DNA from 4 places in the Rossellomorea sp. LjRoot5 genome. Region 1 is predicted to be linked to each of the others. Evidence: predicted binding sites of a transcription regulator. Region 1 holds the regulator's gene; each other region holds the start of a gene.
The links. Region 1 encodes Rex, which represses fermentation and respiration genes when NADH is low (regulators of the CRP and FNR family bind a similar motif). Its sites were predicted from a motif close to TTGTGAAATATTTCACAA; they were not measured.
Positions count from the first base shown of each region.

Region 2: the regulator Rex is predicted to act here: its motif matches at 1,993-2,010, upstream of ACSQ2E_RS14545 (cytochrome ubiquinol oxidase subunit I).
Region 3: the regulator Rex is predicted to act here: its motif matches at 2,016-2,033, upstream of ACSQ2E_RS05165 (nitrate/nitrite transporter).
Region 4: the regulator Rex is predicted to act here: its motif matches at 1,642-1,659, upstream of ACSQ2E_RS09820 (cytochrome c oxidase subunit II).

Region 1 covers NZ_CAXUQN020000001.1:4,192,777-4,196,470, reverse strand. The annotation lists gene ACSQ2E_RS21350 (ABC-F family ATP-binding cassette domain-containing protein) at 1-1,132, opposite strand, end outside; gene ACSQ2E_RS21345 (redox-sensing transcriptional repressor Rex) at 1,324-2,001, shown strand; gene ACSQ2E_RS21340 (twin-arginine translocase TatA/TatE family subunit) at 2,056-2,226, shown strand; gene tatC (twin-arginine translocase subunit TatC) at 2,242-3,009, shown strand; gene ACSQ2E_RS21330 (YdiK family protein) at 3,025-3,234, opposite strand; gene ACSQ2E_RS21325 (CPBP family intramembrane glutamic endopeptidase) at 3,231-3,694, opposite strand, start outside.
Region 2 covers NZ_CAXUQN020000001.1:2,842,142-2,845,835, forward strand. The annotation lists gene ACSQ2E_RS14540 (cytochrome d ubiquinol oxidase subunit II) at 1-478, opposite strand, end outside; gene ACSQ2E_RS14545 (cytochrome ubiquinol oxidase subunit I) at 538-1,875, opposite strand; gene ACSQ2E_RS14550 (ABC transporter ATP-binding protein) at 2,156-3,694, opposite strand, start outside.
Region 3 covers NZ_CAXUQN020000001.1:1,009,957-1,013,650, reverse strand. The annotation lists gene moaA (GTP 3',8-cyclase MoaA) at 1-335, opposite strand, end outside; gene ACSQ2E_RS05175 (Crp/Fnr family transcriptional regulator) at 689-1,405, shown strand; gene ACSQ2E_RS05170 (hypothetical protein) at 1,539-1,985, shown strand; gene ACSQ2E_RS05165 (nitrate/nitrite transporter) at 2,107-3,615, shown strand; gene mobB (molybdopterin-guanine dinucleotide biosynthesis protein B) at 3,666-3,694, opposite strand, start outside.
Region 4 covers NZ_CAXUQN020000001.1:1,916,208-1,919,901, forward strand. The annotation lists gene ACSQ2E_RS09815 (b(o/a)3-type cytochrome-c oxidase subunit 1) at 1-885, opposite strand, end outside; gene ACSQ2E_RS09820 (cytochrome c oxidase subunit II) at 886-1,362, opposite strand; gene ACSQ2E_RS09825 (hypothetical protein) at 1,735-1,869, shown strand; gene ACSQ2E_RS09830 (SDR family NAD(P)-dependent oxidoreductase) at 1,934-2,704, shown strand; gene ACSQ2E_RS09835 (chemotaxis protein CheX) at 2,761-3,210, opposite strand; gene ACSQ2E_RS09840 (type III polyketide synthase) at 3,410-3,694, shown strand, end outside.

The DNA.
Region 1 (3,694 bases):
CCAATGTTTTTAAAAGCGTCGACTTTCCGATGCCGTTTGGACCGACCAGTGCGATACTGTCTCCTTTTTTGACAGAGAAATCGATATGGGAGGAAATCGTCTCGTTTTTCCCGTAGCCAATGGTAAGGTCCTGGACGTGCAGCACGTCATTCCCACTTGGGCGGTCGATTTGAAATGCGAAGCTGGCAGATTTCTCATCCCCGAGTGGGCGGTCCATCCTATCCATACGCTCCAGTTTTTTTCGCCGGCTCTGTGCCATTTTCGTAGTGGAAGCCCTTGCGATGTTCCGTTGAATGAAGTCTTCGAGCTTTGCGACTTCTTGCTGCTGACGTTCGAACATTTTGAGATCTTTCTCATAGTCCTCTGCTTTTTGTTCAAGATACCTGCTGTAATTCCCCAGGTATTTCTTACTCCTGTTACGGGAAATCTCATACACTTGATTGACGACGCTGTCTAAAAAGTAGCGATCATGGGAAACGATCAAGACGGCTCCTTCATAGCTCTGCAGATACGATTCAAGCCAAGATAACGTTTCGATATCCAAGTGGTTGGTCGGCTCATCAAGGATGAGGATGTCAGGCTTGGTCAGTAGAAGCTTACCAAGGGCCAAACGGGTTTTCTGGCCGCCGCTCAATGTGGATATCTTTGTTTCGTAATCAAAATCGGCGAAGTTCAATCCGTGAAGGACGGAACGGATATCCGCTTCATACTGATAGCCGCCGGAATCTTTGAAGAGAACCTGGAGTTGATCGTATTCCTTCAATACCCGTTGATAGACATCCTCTTGCTCATATACTGAAGGATCGGCCATTTGCTGCTCCAGTGATCGTAATTTCTTTTCCTGCAGTTTCAATTCCTCAAAGACGGTCAGCATCTCAGACCAGATGGATAGATCAGATTCTAGACCCGTATTTTGGGCAAGATACCCGATGGAGACGCCCTTTGGCTTAGTGATCTCCCCGGAATCGTAGGAGAGGTGACCTGCAATTATTTTTAGAAGAGTCGACTTTCCTGCGCCATTACGGCCGACAAGGGCAACGCGATCTCTAGTCTGTATTTCAAGTTTAATATTTGATAGGATATTATCTGCACCGAAGTTCTTTGTTAGTTGATTCACTTGTAAAAGAATCATGACGTTTCACCTCTATTTCATAGTGCTAGTGTACCGTATTTGAGAGGGGAACGGCAATAAATCGACTATTAATCTTCGTACACTTAGGATAAAATATAGTGTATGATGAGTAGTAGAGTTTAATAAATTCTGGATGCTTTCAATTTTGGAAGCGGTATCAGAGGTTTTGAATAGATGTGGGGGAATACAATATGAACCAGGATACAACGAAAATTCCACAGGCAACGGCCAAGCGCCTTCCGCTATATTATCGGTTTATCAAGAATCTGTACTCATCCGGTAAGCAGAGGGTTTCATCGAAGGAATTAAGTGAAGCGGTGAAAGTTGATTCTGCTACGATCCGCAGGGACTTTTCTTATTTTGGTGCATTGGGTAAAAAGGGATACGGCTATAATGTCAATTATCTGTTATCCTTCTTCCGTAAGACACTGGATCAGGATGCCCTTACGAAGGTTGTGCTGATCGGGGTGGGGAATCTTGGTACAGCGTTTCTTCATTATAATTTCATCAAGAATAATAATACGAAGATCGAAATGGCTTTTGAGGTGGATGAAAAGAAGGTCGGGACTCAAATCAGCGATGTACCCGTTTTTCATTTAGATGATTTAGAAGAGGGTCTTGTGGGGCATGATATTGAAGTAGCGATTCTGACGGTGCCGGCATCTTCTGCTCAGAATATCACAGACCGATTGGTTTCTTCGAATATAAAGGGGATACTGAATTTCACCCCTGCGAGATTGACGGTGCCTGACCATATCCGCGTCCATCACATCGACTTGGCGGTGGAACTTCAGTCACTCGTTTACTTCTTGAAGCATTATTCAGAGGATGACACGGAAATGTCACAAGATGGAATCATAACAGAATAGAAAATTCTTCATATTTACGTTATGATAGAATGGTAAAAGAGGAGGTGTCTCATTATGCCAGGTCCAGGTAGCCTCGTATTAATAGCAGTCGTTGCTTTACTTATTTTCGGTCCTAAGAAACTTCCGGAATTAGGAAAAGCGGCAGGAAATACATTGCGTGAATTTAAAAATGCAACAAAAGGCTTAGCAGATGATGAAGACGAAAAAAATAATAGTGCTAAGTAGAGTAGGATGAACGCCATGAGTCAAAGAGACATGACAGTTTATGAACATATAGGAGAATTGCAAAAACGACTCATGTTTGTAGTCGTTTTCTTCTTGTTAGCAGTTGTTGTAAGCTTCTTTCTTGCGGAACCGCTGATCAGGTACTTACAGCATGCCGATGAAGCGAAAGAATTAACCATGAATGCCTTTCGTATCACAGATCCTCTCAAGATCTATATGGAAATGATCATGTTCATTGCTTTGATCATGACATCCCCTATCATTCTCTTTCAAGTCTGGTCTTTTGTCAGTCCGGGTTTATACGAAAGAGAAAGAAAAGTGACGCTTAGTTATATTCCAGTTTCCCTAATCCTTTTCTTAGGTGGATTGTCATTTTCTTATTTTATTTTGTTTCCATATATCGTGAAATTCATGATGGGTTTATCAATGAATCTCAATATAGAACAAGTGATCGGAATAAACGAATATTTTCATTTCTTATTCCAGATCACGATTCCTTTTGGTTTTCTCTTTCAGTTACCCGTAGCCATGCTTTTTCTTACACGGTTAGGTATCATCACGCCGATGATGATGGGGAAGATGAGGAAAGCAGCCTACTTTATCTTATTGGTCATCGCGGCTCTTATCACGCCACCCGATATTGTGTCTCATCTAATGGTGACGGTACCGCTGTTCATACTATATGAAATCAGCATCTGGATCTCCAAGATCGGATACAAAAAGGTATTGGAAGCGGAGCAGAAGCTTGAAATGGAACAGTACGAGGACAAAAATAAGGATTGATCAAATGATCAATCCTTATTTTTTGTTCTTTATTTGTTTTTTAATTTTGAAATGCAGCATAATCATCCTTAACCCGGAACCGAAGTCCAGGGTCGCAAGAAAGATGAGCATATACGTGAAAAATCCCCAACCTTCATCATTCTGTACGTTTTGTACAGCAAAATAGGTGAAGAGCACACCGAGAAGGAGATAGATCACTCCCGAGAATAATGGTGATCTCCTCATAGAAATAATCCTCCAATAAATCCTTGAATTTTTTCAGCTTCATTCATCATTTTATCGATATCGTCCCTATAGATAGATTGCATTAGAACGACCGTTGTATTCATCGCCACGTGAGCAAATATTGGCACCAGGATCCGCTTCGTTTTTACATAAAGAAAGGCGAAGGTGAAGCCCATTGCTGAATACAGGATCACATGCTCAGGTTCGAAATGGGCAAGGGCGAAGATGACCGAACTGATGAGAGCGGCAAAGAAGAAATGCATCTTCTCATACAGGACCCCGAAAATGATCTTCCTGAACACGATTTCCTCTAGTATTGGTCCGATGATGGCTGCGACCAGCATGGATAATGGAACCTTTTCAATAATGCCGATGATCATCTGAGTGTTTTCAGATCCCATTTGAATTCCTAACGCATATTCGACTTGTATCGCAACCGATTGAGCGATGAATGCCATGA
Region 2 (3,694 bases), 1.4 Mb from region 1:
TCGTAAACAATTCACGGGCAAGGAATACGACCTTATCACCCTGCTCTTCCAAAAAGCCGCCTTCTGAAATGGTCAGTGCCGTAGACAATGAAGCCGGGATCAGTAACCCTGTGGCCCCGTATAAAAACAAGTAGACGATATTGTCTTTGGAACCATAGTTTGCAAAAGCATAAAAGCTCCCCCTGATGGCAAGCAATATAATCGCAAAACTCCCCGGAAGCAATAATGCCGTCCCGTAGTAATAGGCTGCGTCAGGAAAAAAACCGACCAAGCCGACAAAAAAGAAGACAAAGAAGACGTTCGTTACTTCCCATACAGGAGAAAGATATCTACTGATTAACACATTCAACGTATGCTCTTTCCCTTTCATCCTACCGTAAAAAGCGAAGAAGCCGGCTCCAAAATCAATCGAAGCCACTATCAAATAACCATACAGGAAAATCCACAGGACGGTGATCCCCACGATTTCCAAACTCATACCCATTCCTCCCACTTAAAAATATCAGTTGGCCCCTTCTTTATCAGGGGGCTTACAAGCTAACTCGATTTTTCAGGAAATCGTTGTTCCAATTCAGCTTCTACCGGCTTATTTTTAAACATTTTTATCAATACAATGACACACAGGATGCCGAGGAGTATATAAAGACCAACAAAGAGCGCGAAAGTCAAGCCGACCCCGTCTGCTTTTGTTGCCGCCTCTGCCACCTTCATATATCCACGCAAAATCCATGGCTGTCGTCCAACCTCGGCATAAATCCAGCCAAATTCGATGGCCAGCATTGCAAGCGGTCCACTCGCAACAATCCCCCAAAGCAATGGCTTATTCCATTCATTCCGTCTTTTCCACTTCCAGAATAAAATAAATGCTCCGGCAATGAAAATACTGTAAAACCCGATGGACACCATCAAATCAAATAAATAATGTATCCATAAAGGCGGCCGTTCGTCTTCCGGGAATTCATTCAGCCCGATGACCTCTGTATCGAACGAACTTCCCGCCATGAAGCTCAGAAAACCTGGTAAACGTATCTCATTATGGACTTCATTATTTTCATCAAGCGTCCCGAAAACGATTAAATCGGCATTCTCTTCCGACTCAAAATGCCACTCTGCCGCCGCAAGTTTCTCAGGCTGATACTCAGCCAGGAACTTGGCTGATAAATCTCCTGCCAGAGCGGAGCCAAAAGCAAAAATCAGGGCAGATACCATCGTTAAACGAAGGGCCTTCTTATGATAATCCCCTCCCTTTTTACGGAGGATCGCAAATGCTGTGATCGCTGCCAGTATGAGGGCAGATGTTAAGTAGGCCGTCATCACCACATGAAACACTTTGGTTGGTGTCGCTGGATTAAACATCGCTGCAATCGGATCGATATTGATCGCTTTTCCATTTTCCAATTCGAATCCCTGTGGTGTATTCATAAACGCGTTCACAGTCGTAATGAAAAGGGCGGATGCCGAAGAACCGATCATCACCGGTATCGTCAGCATCCAGTGAATCCATTTATTCTTGAATCGATCCCACGTATAAAGATAAATCCCCAAAAAGATGGCCTCAAAGAAAAACGCAAAAGTCTCCATGAATAAAGGCAGGGCAATCACCTGTCCGGCAACCTGCATAAATGATGGCCACAACAACGATAGCTGAAGCCCTATCGCGGTGCCGGTCACCACCCCGACAGCCACCGTAATCGTAAATCCCCTCGCCCATCTTCGTGCCAGCAAAAGGTAATGAGGATCATTTCGTTTGATCCCCATAAACTCCGCTATGGATATCATAACCGGTATCCCTACCCCAATCGTTGCAAAAATAATATGGAATGCAAAGGTTGTCGACGTAAGCATCCTGCTTAAAATCACACTATCCAAAACCATTCATTACTCCCCCTACCGAATTACTTTTAATCGTAAACAGCTTTTTTCTACTGTTTATCACTTATTGTTCATTATAAAACCTAGGAATGAGTTTGTGAAGTATTGAACATGAATATTTTGTGACTTTTTTCACAAAGTTTTTTTAGCTTTTCAGTTTTATGATTTATTTTTGGAATTTTCAATACGCAATATCGTCCGATATGCAATTTCCTACAAATACCGCACCCCACCATCACAAAAAAAACCCCACACACCAGTGCAGGGTCTTCAATTCTCTACATCACATCGCGTCCAACATTCTGAACTGCGACTTCACCAGTTCAAAATAGTCTCCCTGCTGTTCCATCAATTCCTCGTGGTTTCCGGACTCTTTGATTCTGCCATTTTCAAGGACAAAAATATTGTCGGACTCACGGATTGTGGATAGGCGGTGGGCGATGATGATCGCGGTACGGCCGTTCAGTAGTTTCTTCAATGCGTTTTGGATCTTGACTTCTGTTTCTGTATCGATGGATGCTGTCGCTTCATCCAGGATGATGATGCGAGGGTTTGCCAAAAGGGCACGTGCGAAGGACAGTAGTTGTCTTTCACCTACAGATAACACATTCCCCCGCTCCTCGACTTCCGTTTCGTAACCATTGGAGAGCTTTTCGATGAATTCGTTTGCCCCGATGGCTTCGGCTGCCTTCAAGACCTCTTCATCAGATGCACCCGGGCGTCCGAATCGAATATTATCCATGATCGTTCCTGAGAAGATGAATGTATCTTGCAGGACAATGCTGATTTGACTTCGTAAGCTTGAAACAGATGCATCCCGTAAATCCACTCCATCAATCTTCACCACGCCATTGGTCGGGTCGTAAAATCGGCTGATAAGATTCGCAATCGTCGTTTTTCCTGATCCTGTATGTCCGACGAGTGCAACGGTTTGCCCGGCTTTCATTTCCAGATTGATGTCCCTAAGTGCTTTACGTTTGTCATCATAAGAAAATTCTACATGTTCGAATTGAATTCTTCCTTTGATATCGGTCAGATTCAAGGCATTCGTCTTTTCGTTTACGATCGGCTGTTCATCCAGGAATTCAAAGATTCGCTCTGATGAAGCCATCCCGATCAACAGCTGATTATATACCTGGCCGAGTCTTGAGATAGGCTCCCAGAACATACCCAGATAGAATGCGAATGAGACGAATTCACCAAGTTCCAGTGATCCATTTTGAATGAGGTGGGCACCAAACCAGATGAGTACGGCAGTTCCAATGGCATTCGTTAATTCCACCAGTGGACGGAACATGGCATTTTTCTTTGTGGCCTCTCTCCAGCTATCGAAAGTCTCTGTGTTGATTCCATCAAAGAAGGCCATATTTTCTTTTTCCTGGGTGAATGATTGTGTCACCCGTATTCCCTGAATGCTTTCATTCAAATGGGAGTTTAGTTTTGATTGCTTGAGCCTTACCACTTGCCAGGATTTGCGTATTTTTTTGCGCAAGCTTGTAGAGATGAAGAACATGATAGGCAAAATAACCATGACTGCAAGCGTCAGTTCCGGACTTAACGTAAAGAGTATCACGATGATTCCGATGAGCAGAATGATGTCCATCAACAGATTGATGACGCCATTTGTGAAAAGCTCCTGAAGGGAGTTGATGTCATTCATGATCCTGACAAGGATGGATCCTGCTGAACGCTGATCAAAGAAACGGTGGGAAAGCCACTGTACGTGACTGAATAAATGTTTTCTCAGGTCATAGATGACCCCCTGCCCCAATTGATTCATCCATTTGATCCTGAGGACATTGGCTATATAATTCAAAACATA
Region 3 (3,694 bases), 3.2 Mb from region 1:
TTGGCATGCATTGCCAGGAATACTCCATTTGTTGTTAACGTGACGTATTTAATCCCATCAATCGCCGAAAGACGTTTTACCAACACCGGAAGATTTTTTCTCAGTAAAGGCTCTCCGCCGGTTAAACGAATCTTCTCCACTCCATAATCCGCAAATATTTCTGCTAAGCGGACAATTTCCTCGAAGGAAAGGATTTCATCTTGTTTCATAAAGGGATAATCCGCCCCGAAAATCTCTTTAGGCATGCAGTAGCTGCATCTGAAATTACAACGATCCGTTACTGAAATTCTTAAATCACGCATCGGTCGTTTTCGGGTATCGAGAACATTCTTCATTTTCTCGCACTCCTTACTTTTTGTAGCGATATGTGTTCATCTTATCACGAAGGGTCAGGGTTCATTATGATGTTTATCACAGTCCACCTTTTTAAAAATTTCCAAATCATAGACTGTATTCACATTTCTAAAGGATCCGCTCGCATTTTTCCCCATCTCTTTTTCCTCTATATAAAGAACGTCTATTGACTCCACTTCAGGCTCATAAAGTATATATCTTCCTTTCCAGAATTTAGTTGTAAACGTAAGCATAACATGTTACTTTAAATGCAATAGTGATAAAAGTTACATGTAGAATATATGTTATCTAGTAGATGTTATTGGTACTCAAATTTAGGAGTGGTGATACCTTAATGGAATTGAATAACAAAAGAAAAAGCGACCTTTCCACTGTTTCTGAGGATTTGGCTTCTTTATTACAGTCAATTGGAACTCCACGAAAAATAAAGAAAGGCACCTTCTTATTTCAGGAAGGGGAAGAAGCAGCTGAATTATATCTGATTAAATCCGGTATTTTTCAAATTAGCAAGTTGAGTCTTGAAGGCAAGGAATTGAACATGCGAATATGTAAAAAGGACGACTTTATTGGAGAATTGACGCTTTTCTCTGATGATGCCACTTACATGTTAAGTGCATATGCGTTAGAAGAAGGAGAAGTTCACGTCATACAAAGAGATGCGTTAGAAAAAAATCTAATAAACGATGCCCCCTTAACCTTCGAATTCATGAAATGGATTTCAACTCACCTTAGAAAAAACCAATCAAAAATCAGGGATTTAATCATGAATGGAAAAAAAGGCGCCCTTTATTCCACCATTATCCGTATATCAAACTCTTATGGGATTAAAAATGAAAAAGGAATTCTTCTCGATATTCATCTCACCAATCAGGAATTAGCCAAATTTTGTGCTGCGACGAGAGAAAGTGTTAACCGTATGCTGAGTGAATTAAAGAAAAAGAATATCATTGATTATACATCTGACGGCAAGATCATCATTATGGATTTAGAATACCTTAGAGGAGAAATCGGTTGTGAAAACTGTTCGATTGATATTTGCAACATAGATTAAGAGAATGTGAGGCGGTCTCAATGTAAAGTTGAGGCCGCCTTTTTATATTCCAATAACTGTGAAAAGTGTCACAGTTATTTTTCAGGGATTCTTTTATAATGATGAAAATGCATTTATAAGAGGAGGAGAAGGAATGCATAAGCAGGATTATCTGCTTTACCTGAAAAGTCTCAGCTTGTTTCAAGACATTGGGAATAGTCAACTGAAAAGGATAGTGGAAGCTTCAAGCATCATAAAAAAAGAAGAGGGTGACATTATTTGCTTACAGAAGAGAAACTCGATGATCATCATATTATCCGGTTCTCTCCACGTTCACATTAAAGAATCCCGGGATTCTCAATATAAAATTGGGTCATTCATAACAAATGATATGTTTATGCCGAGTGTCTTTCTTCATTATCATAAAGATGGGGATTCAATTAGTCTTGAGGTGAGAGAAACCACAATATATATGGAAGCCCCTCTTCAATTAATCATCAATATATCGGACCAGCATCCATTGCTGCAAAGAAATATATTGCGATCTTTTCATAAAAACTTGAAAAGCTCTTATGAAGAAATTGTGAATTTAATGAGTTGAAGAGTTTCTCCTGTGAAGTTTTTTTTGCTCGTGTGATAAACTTCACAACCTTATATGTATACCGTTGTTAGGATATGGATATAGATTTTCATTTTTTTAGGATTGAAAGGGGAATCATCCAATGAAGAGTACAAAAATCCAGCTGCCTCTTCAAACATCAAGTCTCATCGCCGGGTTTATGGTATGGGTACTCATTTCTTCACTTATGCCCAATATTCGTCAGGATATTAATTTAACGGACGGAGAAGTTGCCTTAGTGACAGCAATCCCCGTCATTTTGGGAAGTGTGCTTCGTATCCCGATCGGATATTACACAAATCGATTCGGTGCCAGATTAATCTTCACGATAAGCTTTATCGCATTATTATTCCCTGTATTCTACATCAGTCAAGCTGACTCACTCACGGATTTAGTCATTGGAGGTCTTTTGATTGGTATAGGAGGAGCCACTTTTTCAATAGGTGTAACCTCTCTCCCTAAATATTATCCTTCTAGCAAGCATGGATTCATCAACGGAATATATGGATCGGGCAATATCGGTACTGCGGTAACCGCATTTTCCGCCCCTGTCCTCGCCAGCTCATTTGGATGGGTGACAACGGTCCGCTTCTATCTTGTCTTACTGTTAGCATTCGCCGTTTTAAACTTTGTATTTGGTGACCGCAAAGAAAAGAAAGTGAATCTTTCCATCGTTAAACAGGTAAAAGAAGTATACCGAAATTCAACGTTATGGGCATTATGTCTATTTTACTTCATCACATTTGGATCTTTTGTCGCATTCACCATTTATTTGCCAAACTTCTTGGTGAATGAATTTAATTTAACACCGGTTGACGCTGGGTTACGGACGGCAGGTTTCATCGCTTTATCAACATTTATGCGCCCGATCGGCGGATGGATGTCTGATAAATTCAATCCATACATCATCCTGCTGTTTGTCTTCGGAGGATTAACATTTTCAGGTGTATTATTATCTTTCTCCCCTACGATTGAGGTATATACGACTGGTGTTTTGACCGTCGCGGCCTGTGCCGGGATCGGGAACGGAACGATCTTCAAACTTGTCCCGCTCTATTTCACGAAACAGGCGGGTATCGTAAATGGTCTTGTGGCTGCCATGGGAGGCCTGGGAGGATTCTTCCCTCCCTTAGTATTAACAACCGTCTTCAGTTTAACGGGGCACTATGCCATCGGCTTCATGGCATTATCCCAATTCGCCCTTCTCAGTTTTGTCATCGTATTAATGATGACGTTCCGTGAAAAATTAAAGCTGGAAAATAAAGTACTCGAGAACACCGCCCAGGGAATGTTGATCACAAACGAAAAGGGTGTCATTGAACGGGTAAATCAGGCGTTCACTAAAGTAACCGGCTATGAAAAAGAAGAAGCCGTTGGACAAAAACCAAGCATTCTTCAATCCGGCCGGCATGATCAGCATTTTTACTCAGCCCTGTGGAATGAATTAAAAGATCAGGGATATTGGCAAGGTGAAATCTGGAATAAACGAAAAAATGGAGAAGTCTATTTACAATGGCTGACTATTTCAGAGGTTTGTAATGATGCCGGCAATGTAAAATATTATGTCGGACAGTTCAGCGATATTTCTGAAAGCAAAAGAAAAATCAACTAGCTTCATTGAAGCTGTTTCCTCTCAACAGGAAACAGCTTCTCTTTACATGATCAAGGGTTAATGAACGAATCGATCCATA
Region 4 (3,694 bases), 2.3 Mb from region 1:
GACTACCATGAACGTCAGGGTCACTTGCAGGAATTTCCAATAAGCATCAATTCCCGGCTCCACTAATTGATGGTGAAAACCGACCGGTATCGAGAATAGAAGGAAAAGGATAAAGGATAGTCGTGCCAATGAATCTGAAAAAATTTTCCCACCAATGATTTTCGGAATGATCACATACCATGCCATATAAGCCGGCAGCAGCCAGAAATAGACGAGTGGGTGGCCGAAATACCAGAACAAGGTACGACTGACAAGAACGTCGACCCTGTCCACCAGACCAAGGGACCAGGGGAGGAACTGAAATAGAACAGTTCCTGCAACGCCGATGGTGGCTACAATCCATAAGACGGTGTTGATGATGCTCATGAAAGTTAACAAAGGGCTCGGTTGTCCGGGATGTTCTTTTCTCCAGCTCATATATTTCATGATCATCCCTGATCCGCCAAGCCAGCTGCCAACCACTACGAAGGTCAATCCTAAATAAAAGATCCAGTGGGCTTGGAGTGGAGCATAAAATGTATAAAGGACCGTAGCTTCATTTAATAGAATCATGACTGCTGCCATGATGGTTCCAAGAAGCATGACCCAGAATCCTAACCACCCCATAAAGCGGGATTTTCCAGAGTAAGTCCCTGAAGTCCGGGAAATGGCCGCATGCTGGAATCCGAGTATAAAGAATGTCGTCAGTACCAATCCGAGTAATACCCCGTGAACAGTCAATACTTGATAATAACCGATCCCTGCAGGCAAAGTGAATCTGCCTGAGCGGACCAAAACCTGTAACAGGCCGGCGAGTCCCCCTAATGCAAGAGCGGCAAATCCAACGTAAATATGGGCCATGGCCAGTGTAGCATCCTTTTTATCAATTTTTACAAATGGTTTCATCTAGTCCACCACCCTTAACATAGATTTCATCGTGTGATGACCTACACCACAGTATTCATTACAAACAATGAGGAACTCTCCAGATTTGTCGAGTGTTGTTGTGTATTCACTGACAAACCCCGGTTCAAGCATCATATTGATATTGGTTCCTGCCACTTCAAACCCATGAACAACATCCTTGGTTGTGGCCGTGATTTTCAGTGTAGATCCTTTAGGGATTTCAATTTCCCCAGGGGAATAAAGGAAAGCTGAAGCCACAAATACCAACTCATAATCCCAAGCCTTTCCTTTCACTTTTTTAAGTCCTGGTTCGTTAAATGGAGCTATTTTGTCCACCTGCTCCGGATTGACGTAGGCCTTCGCGCTTGGAGGCTGATGCCCCTGGTGAAAAGCACTGATTCCCAATATGATTAAAAATAAGATAAGAGACCCTGATCCAAGCGTCAACCACCATTTCTCATAGCGATGCATATGCATATAAATCACTCCTTAAATTAAAAACGATTAAGAAATAACAAAAATACCCCAAGCCATGTAAGGACTAAAAAACCTCCTAAAAATAAAACCGAAGTGAATGTGCCTTTTAATGAGGTGGACTCCTTCATTTTGACTTCCGTTTTTTGATGTAATTCCGGTTTCCCCATTTCTCTCATTCCTTCCATCAATTATTCACTGATTTGATACTTCAATCATAAGCGGGTACACTTCTTGAATCTGTGATAAATATCACACTTAAAGGGGTGGTTTGTGAAATAAATGTGAAGTGATTGAAAAATAGGCAATCGGGTGTGTTCATTTGTGTGAACCTGATGCATAAAGTGTAGGAATGAAGAGGAAGGTGACGATCAAATGGAAAAGTATTATTGTAAACAGTGCTGTCAAATCTTCTCTGATAAAAAAATCTGTCCTCAATGCCAGCTGCCGGTGGAAGCGAAGATACATATCGAGGTCCATCATCAACAAGGGAAAAAGGATCATCGGTGAGACTTTGAAGACATGCTGTGCTAATATAAAGAAGATTCGAATAATAGATAAGGCGGTGGAGAATTTGTTTGTTCCTTCATTTTCATTGAAAGGTAAATTGGCCGTTGTCACAGGTGCAGGCCGGGGAATTGGACGTGCCCTTAGTATTGGATTAGCGGAATCTGGGTCCGATGTAGTCCTGTTGTCAAGAACGAGGGATGATTTAGAAGAAACGGCAAGTGTAATCGAGAAGCTTGGAAGGAAGGCTCATATCCTCCCGACAGATGTGACATCACGTGACGACATAAACAAAGTGATCACCTACATAGAAAATCATGGCTTGTCCATCGATATTTTGATTAATAATGCAGGGATGAATATACGTTCAGCAGCGCTTTCGGTAACGGATGAGGAATGGCAGAAAATCATGGATACGAACTTGAAATCAGCCTTTATGATGAGCCAGGAAGTGGGAAGGCATATGAAAGAGAGGGGCCGGGGGAAAATCATAAACATTGCATCCGTCGCCGGCCACGTTGCCCTCAGGACCGGGGTCGTATATGCTTCCACGAAAGCGGCCATGATTCAAATGACGAAGGTATTAGCCATGGAATGGGGAAAATACAATATTAATGTAAACAGTATCGGTCCATGGTATTTCAAGACACCTTTAACGAAGGAACTTCTGCAAAATGAAGAGTATGTAAATGATATACTGGCAGTGACTCCTTTAAAAAGGATCGGTGAGCTCGAGGAATTGGTGGGCCCGGCGGTCTTCCTTTCATCAGATGCCTCAAACTATATTACCGGACAAACCCTTTATGTAGACGGTGGGATGACGATCAACGGTTTTTGAATTGTTCCAGGATAAAAGGCTAACCTCTCTTTAAAGGTTAGCCTTTTATCTATTTGCTATTCAATCATCAGTATCACTAAAAAGTCGCCGACATTTTCAATGGAAATCGGCAGTTTCAAAGCTTTGTCAAAGCCATACATTTTCGATTGCCCCACAATGACGGTCGGCGGGGTAATGTCCAGTGAATGGCCGGCTTGTGCGAGGAGAGTAGCAAGATTCCCTGCAATCATATTCCCGAGTTCGCCCGCGAAAGATTCAAGCATTTCACCTTCCAGGGGCATTCCGAACATGGATGCTCCCAAACCTTGAAAGCTCTCTTCTTCTCCATCAATGATCATCCGTCCTCTTACGTCACCCGTAAACCCGATGAGTACACCAATCTTATGCTGACTAAACGGCTCTGACAGCAATGTGGGCTTTAAAACAGTCACACGCAAAGGGATGACCCCTTTAATGGCTTCTACTGAACTATTAAGTATATCGGTGACACTTTTAGTTAAAATCATGTCGTATCCTCCAGTATTTTGTCACAATAATCATACCATATGAACTAGGGATAAAGGATGGTATTTTCACACGCTGTTCATACTAAAGAACTATTTTTCGGGATGGGGGTTATGAATAATAGAAAAACAAAAGGTCATACATGATTTATGGGCATGTGGAAAAGCTATCCTTATATGGAAGTGTAAGGAGTGGTTGTGCATGCCAAAAATACTCTCAGTGGAAACAGAAGTTCCGCCTGTGAAAATCACGCAAAATGAAGCCGCAGAGTTTGCGAAGCAATTGTTTTCTTCGAGTTTTAGAGACATAGGACGTCTCATAAGTGTGTTTCAAAACGGCGAAATAGAAAGCCGTTATTTTGTGAAGGATTTGGAATGGTTTTCGAAGGATCATACCTTTAAGGAAAAGAACGATGAATTCATCCACCATGCCGTAGAATTGGGGAGTAAAGTGATCCATAAGAGTCTTTCCCGTCATAAGCTCACA